Regions from separate parts of the Streptomyces huasconensis genome, predicted to be linked through region 2. Evidence: predicted binding sites of a transcription regulator. Region 2 holds the regulator's gene; the other holds the start of a gene.
The links. The regulator HspR, encoded in region 2, represses chaperone genes until heat shock. The targets are predictions, from matches to a motif close to TTGAGNNNNNNNNNCTCAA.
Positions count from the first base shown of each region.

Region 1: the regulator HspR is predicted to act here: its motif matches at 5,213-5,231, upstream of lon (endopeptidase La).

Region 1 is NZ_CP086119.1:5,483,443-5,491,140, reverse strand. Features, by position in the region: gene J2N69_RS25160 (protein phosphatase 2C domain-containing protein) at 163-1,008, shown strand; gene J2N69_RS25155 (MarR family winged helix-turn-helix transcriptional regulator) at 1,103-1,591, opposite strand; gene J2N69_RS25150 (lysozyme) at 1,850-2,683, shown strand; gene lon (endopeptidase La) at 2,758-5,190, opposite strand; gene J2N69_RS25140 (hypothetical protein) at 5,352-5,696, opposite strand; gene J2N69_RS25135 (acetylserotonin O-methyltransferase) at 5,887-6,897, shown strand; gene J2N69_RS25130 (rhomboid-like protein) at 6,894-7,604, opposite strand.
Region 2 is NZ_CP086119.1:4,271,889-4,279,586, forward strand. Features, by position in the region: gene J2N69_RS19475 ((Fe-S)-binding protein) at 1-99, opposite strand, end outside; gene dnaK (molecular chaperone DnaK) at 437-2,293, shown strand; gene grpE (nucleotide exchange factor GrpE) at 2,293-3,000, shown strand; gene dnaJ (molecular chaperone DnaJ) at 3,064-4,254, shown strand; gene J2N69_RS19495 (heat shock protein transcriptional repressor HspR) at 4,258-4,713, shown strand; gene J2N69_RS19500 (hypothetical protein) at 4,846-5,358, shown strand; gene J2N69_RS19505 (helix-turn-helix transcriptional regulator) at 5,384-6,358, opposite strand; gene J2N69_RS19510 (helix-turn-helix transcriptional regulator) at 6,499-7,575, opposite strand; gene J2N69_RS19515 (helix-turn-helix domain-containing protein) at 7,572-7,698, opposite strand, start outside.

The sequences.
Region 1 (7,698 bases), 1.2 Mb from region 2:
GGTTGGACGTCGCCGACCGGCTTTGGCAGGATGCGCCGCCACACCCCGGCGGAGTCGATCATTCCGGTCCAATTCCGGCGCGAGACCCGCCGGTCCGGGCCGAGCCGGACCTCGCTTCCCGTACCCCCTGGACCCCGCGCACGCCTCGTGCAGACTGGCTGGATGCGCATCGAACTCGCCACTGAGCCCGGAGACCCCGCACGCCCCAACGAGGACTACGCGTCGGTCGCGCTTCCCGCTTCCGGGCAGGGCGGATCGCTCGTCCTGCTGGACGGCGTGACCCCGCCGGAGGGGTCCATGGGCTGTCTGCATTCCGTCCCCTGGTTCACGGCGCGACTCGGCGGCGCCCTGGGCGAACTGTCCGTTTCACGACGGGATATGACGCTGCCTGAGGTCCTCGCGGCCGCCATCTCGCGTACCGCCGAGGCACATGGTTCAACCTGTGACCTTTCTCACCCGCGTACGCCTCAGGCAACCGTGGTGCTGGTGCGGTGGGACGCCGAGCGCGTCGAGCATCTGGTGCTGTCCGACTCGGCGCTCCTCATGACGGGCGAGGGCGGCGCGGTGACCGCCGTCCTCGACCGCCGCCTCGCCGAACTGCCACCCGCCGTCCAGGCCCTGCGCGACCAGGTGCGCGCCCTGCCGCGCGGCTCGGCCGAGCGCGAGGTGGCGGGCCGGGCCTACGGGGCCGCGGTCGAGGCCCTGCGCAACGCCGAGGACGGCTTCTTCACGGCCGCGGCCGATCCCTCGGCCGCCCTGCGCGCGGTCACCGGTGAGGCGCCGCGGGCGGACGTGACGGCGGTGGCCGCGCTCACCGACGGGGCGGCGCGGTGGGTCGAGACGTTCCGCGAGGGCGACTGGGCGGAGTGCTTCGGCCTGCTGCGCAAGGAGGGCCCGCAGCACCTGCTGGACCGCGTACGGGAGTTGGAGCACGCCGATCCCGACCGCCTGGCCTTCCCGCGCGGCAAGCGGCACGACGACGCGGCGGCGGTCTACGTGGAACTCTGAGCCGTCCGGCGGCCCACGGGCCGGGGGCCCACGCAGAGCTTTATGCCGTCCGGCGGCTCACGCAGAGCCCCGAGCCCCCCAGCCGCCCCGCGGCTCACGCGTCGGCGCCGGCGTTCAGCCGGCCGAGCAGCCGGGCCAGCTCGGCGACCTCCGCCCGGTCCCAGCCCTGGAGCTGGCGCACGTACCGGGCGCGGCGGGCGGCGCGCACCGTGCGGAAGCGGGTGCGGCCGTCGGGCGTGAGCCGGATGAGCCAGGCGCGGCCGTCGGCGGGGTCGGGCTCGCGGGAGACCAGGCCCAGCTCCTCCATGGCCCGCAGCTGGCGGCTCATCGTCGCCTTGCCGACGCCGATGTACGCGGCGAGGTCGGTGGCCCGCTGCGGGCCCGAGTCGTCCAGGCAGACGAGCAGGCCGTACGCGGCGGGCTCCAGGTCGGGGTGGACCTGGCGGGCCATCTCGCCGGAGGAGGCCCGCGCGCGGCGCAACAGGAGAGACAACTCCCGTTCCAGGGAGAGGAACTCGCGGTCCACCCCTGGTTCGGCGTCACCGCGCGCCCCGTCCTTCACGCCCTTCTCTGCAGCACCCATGTCCCGCTTTCCCGATTCTGAAAGTTGTCGCCGGAAGGCCCTCGCGCCGCGGCCGTGGCGCCGACGGCCTGACCAGTATTTCGCAAGGTCGCCACGGTGCCGCTCCGGTGGCACCGCCACAGGAGTGGACCAACGGCACCACTCTGGACCTCTTCCCCGCGACGGTCTACGTGCGTAGCTTTTCAAGTGACATGTTCACACCATGAACCTGTCGCAAGGTCCCCCCAGAGCACCACCGAGGCCTTCGGAGGCACGCAGATGTCCGTGCACAGACCCGGCCCCTCCCACCGCCCCCGCTTCTCGCCGGCGGCGATCCTCCTCGCGGTCCTGTCCGCCCTCTCCCTCCTCCTGACGCTCCCCACGGCGGCCCAGGCGGACGACGTCCCCCCGCGCGGCTCCGCCCGCCTCGGCCAGGGCGTCATCGAACACGACGGCCAGGGCGGTCTGCCCACCGGCGGCGGCGCCACCCAGACCGAGGGCGTCGACGTCAGCAGCCATCAGGGCAACGTCGCCTGGTCCACGCTGTGGAACAGCGGCGTGAAGTGGGCCTACGTCAAGGCCACCGAGGGCACGTACTACGAGAACCCGTACTTCGCCCAGCAGTACAACGGTTCGTACAACGTGGGCATGATCCGGGGCGCGTACCACTTCGCGACCCCCGACACCGCCAGCGGCGCCAGCCAGGCCAACTACTTCGCGAGCAACGGCGGCGGCTGGTCGCGCGACGGCAGGACGCTGCCGGGCGCGCTGGACATCGAATGGAACCCCTACGGGGCCGCCTGCTACGGCAAGTCGCAGTCCGCGATGGTCAGCTGGATTCGTGACTTCCTCACCACCTACAAGGCGCGCACCGGCCGCGACGCCGTGATCTACACCGCCACCAGCTGGTGGAAGCAGTGCACCGGCAACTACAGCGGCTTCGGCGCCAGCAACCCGCTGTGGATCGCCCGCTACGACACCAGCCCGGGCGAACTCCCCGCCGGCTGGGGCTTCCACACCATGTGGCAGTACACCTCCTCCGGGCCGACGGTCGGTGACCACAACAAGTTCAACGGCGCCTACGACCGGGTCCAGGCGCTCGCCAACGGCTGAGTACGCGAACGGCGGCCCGCCCCGTGCGGGGCGGACCGCCGTTCCCTTGCCGTGACGCGGCGATCCCTGGCCCGTTACACGGCGACCGGGACCTGCGCCTCGGGCACGGTGGCCTCGGTGAGCGCCAGTTCGAGCACCTGGCGCACATCGGTCACCGCGTGCACGTCGAGCTTCTCCAGGACCTCGGCCGGGACGTCGTCGAGGTCGGGCTCGTTCCGCTTCGGGATGATCACCGTGGTGATCCCGGCGCGGTGCGCGGCCAGCAGCTTCTGCTTGACGCCGCCGATCGGCAGCACCCGGCCGGTCAGCGAGACCTCACCGGTCATGGCCACGTCGGTGCGGACCAGCCGGCCGCTGAGCAGCGAGGCGAGGGCCGTCGTCATCGTGACGCCCGCGCTCGGCCCGTCCTTCGGCACCGCGCCCGCCGGGAAGTGGATGTGCACGCCCCGGTCCTTCAGGTCGGCGACCGGCAGCTCCAGTTCGGCGCCGTGCGAGCGCAGGAAGCTCAGCGCGATCTGCGCCGACTCCTTCATCACGTCGCCGAGCTGGCCGGTGAGGGTCAGCCCCGAGGCCCCGGTCTCCGGGTCGGCGAGGGACGCCTCCACGAACAGCACGTCGCCGCCCGCCCCGGTGACCGCGAGCCCGGTCGCCACGCCCGGCACCGCGGTGCGCCGCTCGGCCGGGTCCTGGGCGGACTCCGGCACGTGGTGCGGCCGCCCGATCAGGTCGCGCAGATCCTCGTCGGTGACGGTGAAGGGCAGCTCCCGCTCGCCCAGTTCGTGCTGGGCCGCGACCTTGCGCAGCAGCCGCGCCACCGAGCGCTCCAGGTTGCGTACGCCCGCTTCGCGCGTGTACTCCCCGGCGAGCTTGCGCAGGGCGCTCTCGTCGAGCGTGACCTCGTCCTTCGCCAGGCCCGCCCGGTCCAGCTGGCGCGGGAGCAGGTGGTCGCGGGCGATGACGATCTTCTCGTCCTCCGTGTAACCGTCGAGGCGGACCAGCTCCATGCGGTCGAGCAGGGCCTCCGGGATGGCTTCGAGGACGTTGGCCGTCGCCAGGAAGACGACGTCGCTCAGGTCCAGCTCCACCTCCAGGTAGTGGTCCCGGAAGGTGTGGTTCTGCGCCGGGTCGAGGACTTCGAGGAGGGCGGCGGCCGGGTCGCCCCGGAAGTCGGAGCCCACCTTGTCGATCTCGTCGAGGAGCACGACCGGGTTCATCGACCCGGCCTCCTTGATGGCCCGCACGATCCGCCCGGGCAGCGCCCCGACGTACGTACGGCGGTGTCCGCGGATCTCCGCCTCGTCCCGTACGCCGCCGAGCGCGACCCGCACGAACTTGCGGCCCATGGCGTGCGCGACGGACTCGCCGAGCGAGGTCTTGCCGACGCCGGGCGGGCCGACGAGGGCGAGCACGGCGCCGCCGCGGCGCCCGCCGACGACCCCGAGGCCGCGGTCGGCGCGGCGCTTGCGCACCGCCAGGTACTCGGTGATGCGCTCCTTCACGTCCTGGAGCCCCGCGTGCTCGGCGTCGAGCACTTCCTGGGCGCCCTTGATGTCGTACGCGTCCTCCGTGTGCTCGTTCCACGGCAGTTCGAGAACGGTGTCGAGCCACGTCCTGATCCACGAGCCCTCGGGCGACTGGTCGCTGGCGCGCTCCAGCTTGTCGACCTCCTTGAGGGCGGCCTCGCGGACCTTCTCGGGCAGGTCGGCGGCCTCGACGCGGGCGCGGTAGTCGTCGGACTCCTCGCCTTCCTGCTCGCCGTTCAGCTCGCGCAGCTCCTTGCGCACGGCGTCCAGCTGACGCCGCAGCAGGAATTCGCGCTGCTGCTTGTCGACGCCCTCCTGGACGTCCTTGGCGATGGTCTCGGCGACGTCCTGCTCGGCGAGGTGTTCGCGGAGCTGGGCGGTGGCGAGCTTGAGGCGGGCGACGGCGTCCTCGGTCTCCAGCAGTTCGACCTTCTGCTGGGTGGTGAGGAAGGGCGAGTACCCGGAGTTGTCGGCGAGCGCGGAGACGTCCTTGCCTTCTGCGAGCTGCGTGACGCGGTCCACGACCTGCCAGGCGCCGCGCTTCTTCAGCCAGCTGGTGGCGAGCGCCTTGTACTCCTTGACCAGCTCGGTGACGGCGCCGGGCAGGGGCTCCGGGACGGAGTCGCTCACGTTCTGCCCCTCGACCCACAGGGCGGCGCCGGGCCCGGTCGTACCGGCGCCGATGCGCACGCGGCCGCGGCCGCGGATGAGGGCGCCGGGGTCGCCGTCGGAGAGCCGTCCGACCTGCTCGACGGTGCCGAGGACGCCCATCGCGGCGTACGTCCCGTCGATGCGCGGAACAAGCAGCACCTTCGGCTTGCTGTCGCCCTCGGAACGGGCCGCGGCCTGCGCGGCCTCCACCGCGGCGCGCACCTCGGCGTCGGAGAGGTCGAACGGAACCACCATGCCGGGCAGGACCACCTCGTCGTCGAGCGGCAGCACAGGCAGAGTGAGCGTTGTGTACGAGGTGGACTCAGTAGCCATGATCTCCCTTTCGGCATTCAAGTTGAGCTGTACCGACTCAATGCTTGTGAGCGCCGCGATGTTCCCCAACCGTTGTTCGCTCTGAGCGATCACCCCGACCCGGTGTGCTGCCGAGGGCCGCGGTGCCGCGTTTCCGGGTCGCTTGCCTCCGTGGAGGCGGCTCAGGGGCAGCGGCGTCCCAACTTCGCGGACCGGCGGTTGTGCCCCTTGGTGTCCCACCACTCTTCCAAGAGGCCACGCACCAGCTCGACGAGTTGGCGAAGGCGCTCGGGGTCGGGGGCGGAGGAGGTGAACACGTCCGCAAAGGACTTGTCGCCCCAGGGCAGTGTGCACACCCAGCACTCGTCGGCCCGACCCTCCCGCTCGACGATCAGGCCGTAGGTCAACGTGACGCTGCGGTCCGGCTGATGTTCCGTCATCAGGTCGGTGACGTTGAACCGGGTCGCGCCGTCATCGGTGGTGAATGAGCGGGCCAGAACGCGCTCAGCCGGCGTGCGGGCCGCCATATGCGCCTCTCATCTCGGCTACGGGGACCCCAAGTTGGTCGCCGGGGCCGTGCGGGGCGACGGCGTGAGCGGCATCGGCGTGGGCATCAGCACCGTCATCCGCTCCAGGTGGGCCCCGGACGCCCTCTGTACGGACGGGCCTTCCCTCGGGACCGTGGAGGTTTCCCCCCGACTCTCACGGAGGAGACCCATGGTGGACACACCTGACCTCACCGGCCGGCTCATGGAGCACGCGCTCGGGCACCTGTTCTCCGCGGCGCTGCGCACGGCGGCCCGCTGCCGGGTCGCCGACCACCTGGCCGCCGGGCCCCGCACCGCCGAGGAGCTGGCGGAGCTGACGGACACCCACGCCGGGCACCTGCGCCGCGTCCTGCGCTATCTCGCCACGCGTGACGTCTTCCGCGAGGACGAGGCGGGCGCCTTCCACCTCACGCCGCTCGCGGACTCGCTGCGCACGGACGTGCCGCACTCGCAGCACGCGGCGGTCGTGATGCTGACCGACCAGGCGTTCCAGAGGACCTCGGCGGGTCTGGAGGAGACGGTGCGCAAGGAGGGGCCGTCCTTCGAGCGGACCTTCGGGCAGCCGTTCTTCGCGTACCTGGCCGGGGACCCGGCGCTGCGGGAGCTGTTCGACGCGGGCATGACCTCGCTCTCGGGGCCGGTCGACACGGCGGTCGCCGAGGCGTTCCCCTTCCCCGAGCGGGGCACGGTGGTGGACGTCGGCGGCGGGCGCGGCAACCTCCTGAAGACGCTCCTGCGCGGGCGGCCCGGCCTGACCGGGGTCCTCTTCGACCAGACCCCGGCGATCAGTACGCATGTCCTGAGCGGGGACGAGGCCGTGCGGGGCCGCTGGAGCGCCGAGTCCGGGGACTTCTTCGCCGAGGTACCCAAGGGCGGCGACCTCTACGTACTCAAGCACGTACTGCACGACTGGCCGGACGACGCCTGCCTGCGCATCCTGCGCAACTGCCGGGCGGCCATGCCACCCGGCGCCCGCCTCCTGGTCGTCGAGTCGGTGCTCCCCAAGGGCAACGACCCGCATCCCGGCAAGGCGCTGGACCTCGCCATGGCCGCGATCGTGGACGGCCGGGAGCGGACGGAGGCCGACTTCACGGCGCTGCTCTCGGCGGGAGGGTTCACGCTGACGCGGATCGTGCCGACGGCGGCGTGGCCGTCCGTACTGGAGGCGGTGCCCGCCTAGCCCGCTTCGGCGCGTGAGGCCGGCCTGGCGGAAGCCCGGAAGGGACGGCCGCGCCTGAGCAGCGGCCAGACGCAGACACCGACGGCGAACGCGAGCAGGTGCCCCCAGTTCGTCATGGGGTCGGTGAACGCGATCAGGTCCTCGACCAGCATCCAGCCGAAGCCGGCGAGCACGGCCCAGCGCAGCCACGGCGTGAGCAGCCCCGCGAGCGCGCCGACGCTGGCGGCCACGCCGAAGCTGATCCCGTAGTCGAGGCGGTGCAGCGAGCTGCCGGGCAGGTGCCCCGCGAGGACGGACAGCCCGACCGGGACCTCCGTCGCGAGCGTGGCGACGACGTGTCCGAGCAGGAAGACCCCGGCCGTGCGCAGACCGCCGATGCGGCGCTCCAGCGCGGTGAGGACGAGCAGGAAGGCGATGGCGTACGGCGAGGTGATGCCGCCCGCGATCCACAGGGCGCTGGCGACGAGGACGAGGAGCGGGTTGTGCGCGAGGTGCGCCACATCGGTGCTGGACCCGCGCAACAGCGCGTCGACCAGCTCCGGGTCGCCGTACCGGCCGAGGAGCGAGGTGCCGGTGAGGACGACGGCGTACCCGAAGGTGAAGGGCGTACGACGGGGCCCGGGCAGCAACCGCCAGGGGCGGGCCCGGGAGCGGACGGCGGGGGCGGCGGTGACCGCGGACTCGGCGCGGGCCGTAGCGGTGCCCACAGGCCTGGCGATGGCCGTGACGGCGGGCGTGGACTCGGCGGTGGCGGACCCGCCGACGGCCGCGACAGCAGGTACGGGCCCGACGGTGGCGGAC
Region 2 (7,698 bases):
GAGCCGCATGAACCGGTAGATCTGCACGATGGCACGGCCGAACAGCGCGACGCCGACCGCGATTAGGACCAGCGACACGATGATCGCGGCGAGTTGCATTTGGGGGCTCCTCGGGCCTGCGAGGCGAACTATTACTAAGCGGTAACTTATGCAGTCCGTCTGAGACTACCCACTTACTCCGCCGCACTGTAGCCAGCAACCCGGTGATCTGCGTCGCTCAGGCAACCCTTGCCGCGCCCGCGCCCCCGAAGGGGCGCGGGGAACTGCGCGCCCAGCCACGACGCGCCCGCAGGTGAAGGCCGACCCGCCCGCCCCGGGTTGCGCGTAAGCCCCGGATAAGAGTTGAGCCCCCCCGACTCACATCTGTTGACGCCGGCGCAGCGTTCCTGCATGCTTGAGCCAGATCCACTCAAGATGTACCTCTGGAGGAACCGAAATGGCACGTGCGGTCGGCATCGACCTGGGCACGACTAACTCCGTCGTCAGCGTTCTGGAAGGCGGCGAGCCCACCGTCATCACCAACGCCGAGGGCGCCAGGACCACGCCGTCCGTCGTCGCCTTCGCGAAGAACGGCGAGGTGCTGGTCGGCGAGGTGGCCAAGCGCCAGGCCGTCACCAACGTCGACAGGACCATCCGGTCGGTCAAGCGCCACATGGGCACCGACTGGAAGGTGGACATCGACGACAAGGGGTTCAACCCCCAGCAGATCTCCGCGTTCATCCTCCAGAAGCTGAAGCGTGACGCCGAGGCGTACCTGGGCGAGAAGGTCGCCGACGCGGTCATCACCGTCCCGGCGTACTTCAACGACTCCGAGCGCCAGGCCACCAAGGAGGCCGGCGAGATCGCGGGCCTGAACGTCCTGCGCATCGTCAACGAGCCCACCGCCGCCGCCCTGGCCTACGGCCTCGACAAGGACGACCAGACCATCCTGGTCTTCGACCTCGGTGGCGGCACCTTCGACGTCTCGCTCCTCGAGATCGGCGACGGCGTCGTCGAGGTGAAGGCCACGAACGGCGACAACCACCTCGGTGGTGACGACTGGGACCAGCGCGTCGTCGACTACCTGGTCAAGCAGTTCAACAACGGCCACGGCGTGGACCTCTCCAAGGACAAGATGGCGCTCCAGCGCCTGCGCGAGGCGGCCGAGAAGGCCAAGATCGAGCTGTCCTCCTCCACGGAGACCACGATCAACCTCCCGTACATCACGGCCTCCGCCGAGGGCCCGCTGCACCTGGACGAGAAGCTCACCCGCGCCCAGTTCCAGCAGCTCACGTCCGACCTCCTGGAGCGCTGCAAGACGCCGTTCCACAATGTCATCAAGGACGCGGGCATCCAGCTCTCCGAGATCGACCACGTCGTTCTCGTCGGTGGCTCCACCCGCATGCCGGCCGTCGCCGAGCTGGTCAAGGAACTGACCGGCGGCAAGGACGCCAACAAGGGCGTGAACCCGGACGAGGTCGTCGCCATCGGTGCCTCGCTCCAGGCCGGTGTCCTCAAGGGTGAGGTCAAGGACGTTCTGCTCCTCGACGTGACCCCGCTGTCCCTCGGCATCGAGACCAAGGGCGGCATCATGACGAAGCTCATCGAGCGGAACACGACCATCCCGACCAAGCGGTCGGAGATCTTCACGACGGCCGAGGACAACCAGCCGTCCGTGCAGATCCAGGTCTACCAGGGCGAGCGCGAGATCGCGGCGTACAACAAGAAGCTCGGCATGTTCGAGCTGACGGGCCTGCCGCCGGCCCCGCGCGGCGTCCCGCAGATCGAGGTCTCCTTCGACATCGACGCCAACGGCATCATGCACGTGACCGCGAAGGACCTCGGCACGGGCAAGGAGCAGAAGATGACCGTCACCGGCGGCTCCTCGCTGCCGAAGGACGAGGTCGACCGCATGCGCCAGGAGGCCGAGCAGTACGCGGACGAGGACCACAAGCGCCGCGAGGCCGCCGAGTCCCGCAACCAGGGCGAGCAGCTCGTCTACCAGACGGAGAAGTTCCTCAAGGACAACGAGGACAAGGTCCCGGGCGAGGTCAAGACCGAGGTCGAGGAAGCCGTCAATGAGCTGAAGGAGAAGCTCAAGGGCGAGGACACGGCCGAGATCCGCACCGCGACCGAGAAGGTCGCCGCCGTCTCGCAGAAGCTGGGCCAGGCCATGTACGCCGACGCCCAGGGCGCGCAGGCGGCCGGTGCCGAGGGCGCGGCCCCCGGCGCCGACCAGGCCAAGGAGGACGACGGAGTTGTCGACGCCGAGATCGTCGACGACGAGAAGGACCAGAAGGGTGGCGCCGCCTGATGACCGAGGAGACCCCGGGCCTCGGTGAGAACGCCGAGAAGCCTGACGTCCCCTCCGGCGCCACCCCTGATGACGCGGCGCCGAAGGCCGCCGAGCCCTCCACCGAGGAGGGTCCGGCGGCCCCGGCCGGGGACACGGACAGCAAGACGTCCGCGCAGGACGCGGGCCTGACCGCCCAGCTGGACCAGGTGCGCACCGCGCTCAACGAGCGCACGGCGGACCTCCAGCGGCTGCAGGCCGAGTACCAGAACTACCGCCGCAGGGTGGAGCGGGACAAGGTGACGGTGAAGGAGATCGCCTCGGCGAACCTCCTCTCCGAGCTGCTCCCGACCCTCGACGACATCGGCCGCGCCCGTGAGCACGGCGAACTGGTCGGCGGCTTCAAGTCGGTCGCCGAGGCGCTGGAGACCGTCGTCGCCAAGATGGGCCTCCAGCAGTTCGGCAAGGAGGGCGAGCCCTTCGACCCGACCATCCACGAGGCCCTGATGCACAGCTACGCACCGGACGTCACCGAGACGACGTGCGTCGCGATCCTGCAGCCGGGGTATCGCATCGGCGAGCGCACCATCCGCCCCGCGCGGGTGGCCGTCGCCGAGCCGCAGCCCGGCGCGCAGACGGTCAAGGGCGACGAGTCCTCGGCCGCGGCCGACTCCTCCTCCGCCGATGAGGCGAAGGACAAGGAGACCGGTGGCCCGGACGAGGGCTGACGTCGGCACCACGTCGGTCGTACGTAGCAAGCGCAGCAAGCGTAGGAAGGAGGGACGTCGGGGATGAGCACCAAGGACTTCATCGAGAAGGACTACTACAAGGTCCTCGGCGTCCCCAAGGACGCCACCGAAGCCGAGATCAAGAAGGCGTACCGGAAACTCGCCCGCGAGAACCACCCGGACGCCAACAAGGGCAACGCCAAGGCGGAGGAGCGCTTCAAGGAGATCTCCGAGGCGAACGACATCCTCGGTGACCCCAAGAAGCGCAAGGAGTACGACGAAGCGCGTGCCCTCTTCGGCAACGGCGGATTCCGGTCGGGCCCCGGAGCCGGCGGCGGATCGTTCAACTTCGACCTGGGCGACCTCTTCGGAGGCGCGGCCGGTGGGGGTGGAGCGGCCGGCGGCGGCTTCGGGGGCGGCCTCGGTGACGTCTTCGGGGGCCTGTTCAACCGCGGCGGCGCGGGTGCCGGTTCCGGCACGCGTACGCAGCCGAGGCGCGGCCAGGACATCGAGTCCGAGGTCACGCTGAGCTTCACGGAGGCGGTGGACGGCGCGACGGTGCCGTTGCGCATGTCCTCCCAGGCCGCCTGCAAGGCCTGTTCCGGCACCGGCGACAAGAACGGCACGCCGCGCGTGTGCCCGACCTGCGTCGGCACGGGCCAGGTCTCGCGGGGTGGCGGTGGCGGCTTCTCGCTGACCGATCCGTGCGTGGACTGCAAGGGCCGGGGCCTGATCGCCCAGGACCCGTGCGACGTCTGCCACGGCTCGGGGCGCGCGAAGTCCTCCCGCACCATGCAGGTGCGGATTCCGGCGGGGGTCAGCGACGGTCAGCGGATCAGGCTCCGCGGCAAGGGCGCCCCCGGCGAGCGGGGTGGCCCGGCCGGTGACCTGTACGTGGTCGTGCACGTCGGCACGCACCCGGTCTTCGGCCGCAAGGGCGACAACCTCACGGTCACGGTGCCGGTGACGTACCCCGAGGCGGTGCTGGGCGGTGAGGTCAAGGTGCCGACCCTGGGCGGTCCGGCCGTCACCCTGAAGCTGCCGCCGGGCACGCCCAACGGCCGCACCATGCGCGCCCGCGGCAAGGGCGCCGTCCGCAAGGACGGCACGCGCGGCGACCTGCTGGTGACGGTGGAGGTGTCGGTCCCGGCATCCCTGTCGGACTCGGCGAAGGAAGCCCTGGAGTCCTACCGCAAGGCGACTGCGGGCGACGACCCGCGGGCAGAACTGTTCCAGGCCGCGAAGGGAGCGTGACCCATGGAGAGGGTCGGCCGTCGTCGCAATCCGTACCAACTCACCGACGACACGCCGGTGTACGTCATCTCGGTGGCCGCCCAGCTGAGCGGCCTCCACCCGCAGACCCTGCGCCAGTACGACCGCTTGGGCCTGGTCTCCCCGGACCGCACCGCGGGCCGGGGCCGGCGCTACTCCGCGCGCGACATCGAACTGCTGCGCACCGTGCAGCAGTTGTCGCAGGAGGAGGGCATCAACCTCGCCGGCATCAAGCGGATCATCGAGCTGGAGAACCAGGTCGCGGCGCTTCAGTCACGGGTCGCGGAACTCTCCGCGGCCGTGGAGGGAGCCGCCGCCGCCATGCAGCAGCGTGAAGCGGCGGTACACGCCTCGTACCGCCGCGACCTCGTCCCGTACCAGGACGTGCAGCAGGCGAGCGCGCTGGTGGTCTGGCGGCCGAAGAGAGCGACGGAGCAGTAGCGGCGCCGCCCACGTGGGTGTCGAAGGGGCCGGGAGGGGAACCTCCCGGCCCCTTCGCGCGTTGCGGTGGTCGACCTGACGTACGTCCTGCGTACGTGCTGACATGTGGTGTTGCGGGGGAAGTGGATTCTCATGGCCATGGTGGGGCTGTTCTGGATCGCCGAGGGCGATGTGTACGTGGGCGCGAAGCCGTCCGGGCTGGCCGCCGGCGTGCGCCTGACCCCGGAGGGCGTGGTGGCCCTCGGCGATCGGCAGACGGGTCTGTGGCCGTGGGAGGACGTGCGGGCCCTGACGGTCGAGAACGCCCCCGTGAAGTCGCTGAAGCGGCAGGTGGGCGCCCTGGTGGACATGGCCCTGACGGTCGGCCTCGGCGGCGGGGACGAGGCGCCGACGATGACCGTACGGATCACCGACGTGCAGGGCGCCGACCACGAACTGACCGTGTACACCGCCGCGGCGACGGGCTACTCCCCGGCGGAACACGACCTCTCGCTCGACCTCCTCGCCCAGCTGACGCGGGGCGCGGGCACGCTCCTGACGACGCTGGCCGCGATGGCGGAGTGGGGGCGCCGCCGGGAGGGGGGCACGCCGCGGGCGGCCGACCGGGAGGCGCTGCTGAGGGAGTGGCTAGGGGCGGACGCCTGACGCGGAGGGGCGGGCGGCCGGACGCTCACGGGTTCCGTTCCAGCAGCCCCGACTGCCCAATGAGGTAGCCCAGTTGGGCGCGGCTCTCGCTGCCGAGGGTGGCGGCGAGCTTGGCGATGTGGACGCGGGCGGTGCGGATGTTCATGCCGAGGCGGTCGGCGATCTCGGCGTCCGTGAGGCCCTCGACGAGCAGGCCCGCGATCGCCCGCTGGCGCGGGGTGACGCCGCCCTCGGAGACCTGCGGGGCGGCCTGCGGCCACATCGGCGTCGCCAGCCGCCACAGCCGCCAGAAGGTGGTGGCGAAGTACTCGACGAGGGCCGGGTGGCGCAGTTCCAGGGCGACGGTGCGGTCCTTGCTCGCCGGGATGAACGCCACGCTCCGGTCGAAGACGAAGAGGCGGTCGGTGACCTCGTCCAGGGTGCGGGCCTCGACGTCGCCCTCCAGCTGCTCGAAGTAGGCGAGCACGGGCAGCGAGTGGCGGGTCGTGTGCTGGTAGAGGGTCCGCATCCGGCAGCCCCGGCCGAGGACCGCCTGGTCGCGCGGGAAGGCCTCGGCCAGGGTCTCGGGCGGGCGGGTGCCGCCGGGCTGGATGGCGAGGAACTCCTCCGTGACGTCGCTCATGGCGCGGTCGATGGCCGCGTTGATGTGTTCGAGGCCGTCCAGGACGGTGATCGCGGGGAGGTCGGCGGCGGCGGACAGCTCCGTGTCGAGCGCGATGAGCGGTGCGAACGCGGCGGTGAGACGCGCCTCGCGCGCACGCTGCCCGGCGATCCGGTCCTCGATGGTGCGCAGGAGGCGGGGCAGGGCCGTGGCGGGGGCGGCGGGCAGCAGCCACCGGGCGTCGGCGGGGTCCGGACGGAGGAGGCCGAAGTCGAGGAGGCAGGGCGCCCGTTCGGAGTCCTCGACGCGGACCCTGCCCTGACGGAGGGCGTGGGCGTAGACGGAGGAGCCTTCCTCGCAGAGTTCCTCCACGGCGTGCGGCGCGTGCTCGCTGCGCATGTGCGCTCCCTCCCGCTCGGTTGAAGCGCGGCGATTCTATGCAGGGGGACCCGGGGGCGAGGGTGTCCCCTTCATTGAAGTGTCTACTTCTGGGCCGCGGTGGTCGCCCCACGCGGGCGGGCCGGGGCGCGGCGGGCGTCTCAGGAGCCCCAGGAGCCGCGGGCGAGGATTCCTGACTGGCCGATGAGGTAGCCGAGCTGGGCGCGGCTTCCGCTGCCGAGGGTGGTGGCGAGCCTGGCGATGTGGTCGCGGGCGGTGCGGATGTTCATGCCGAGGCGGTCGGCGATCTCGGCGTCGGTGAGGCCTTCGACGAGGAGGGTGGCGATGGCGTGCTGGCGCGGCGTGACGCCGCTGCCCGAGGGGATCTTCGCCGACCGCGGGTACATGGGGGTGGCCAGGCGCCAGAGCCGTTCGAAGGTGGTGGCGAAGTAGTCGACGAGGGCGGGGTGGCGCAGCTCCAGGGCGATGTCGCGTTCCTTGTTCGCCGGGATGAAGGCGACGGAGCGGTCGAAGACGAAGAGCCGCTCCGTCAGTTCGTCCAGCGTGCGGACCTCGGCGTCGCCCTGGAGGCGCTCGTAGTACGCGAGGGCGGGCAGGGAGTGGCGGGTGGTGTGCTGGTACAGGGTGCGCAGGCGGCCGCCGCGGGAGAGGAGCCCCTGGGCGCTCGCCAGGGAGCGTGCCAGCACCTCGGGGGGCCGGGTCCCTCCGGGCTGGATGCACAGGGCCTCCTCGGTGGCCGCGTTCAGGGCCCGGTCGACGGCTTCGCCGATGCGGGGCAGCCCGCGCAGGACCGTGAGGGTGGAGGAGACCTCCTGGGGGCGGGCGTCGGGGGTGACCGCCATGAGAGGCGTGAACGTGTCGGCCAGCCGGACCCCGCGGCGCCGCTCGTACGCGATGTCCTGCTCGATGGTGTCGAGCAGCCGGGGCAGCGCGAGCGCCGGGGCGACGGGACGCAGCCACCGGGTGTCCTCGGCGTCCGTCAGCAGTAGCTGGAAGTCGGTGAGGCAGGGCGTCCGCTCGGCGTCCCGCAGGGGGACGCGGCCCTCCCGCAGCGCGCGTGCGTACAGGTGGCTGCCGGCCTCGCACAGGGTGTCGGGGCCGTGCGGCGGATGGGCCGCGGTGGTTGCGGTGGCTGTGCTGACCGGGGTGGCCGGGGCAGTCGGAGTGGCCGGGGTGGCTGAAGTGGCGGGGGCGGCCGGGGTGGTTTCGGCGGTCACTTCGGACGGTCCTGGTCGAGGATTCCCGACTGGGCGATGAGGTACCCGAGCTGGGCACGGCTTCCGCTGCCGAGGGCGGCGGCGATCTTGGCGATGTGGGCGCGGCAGGTGCGGACGTTCATG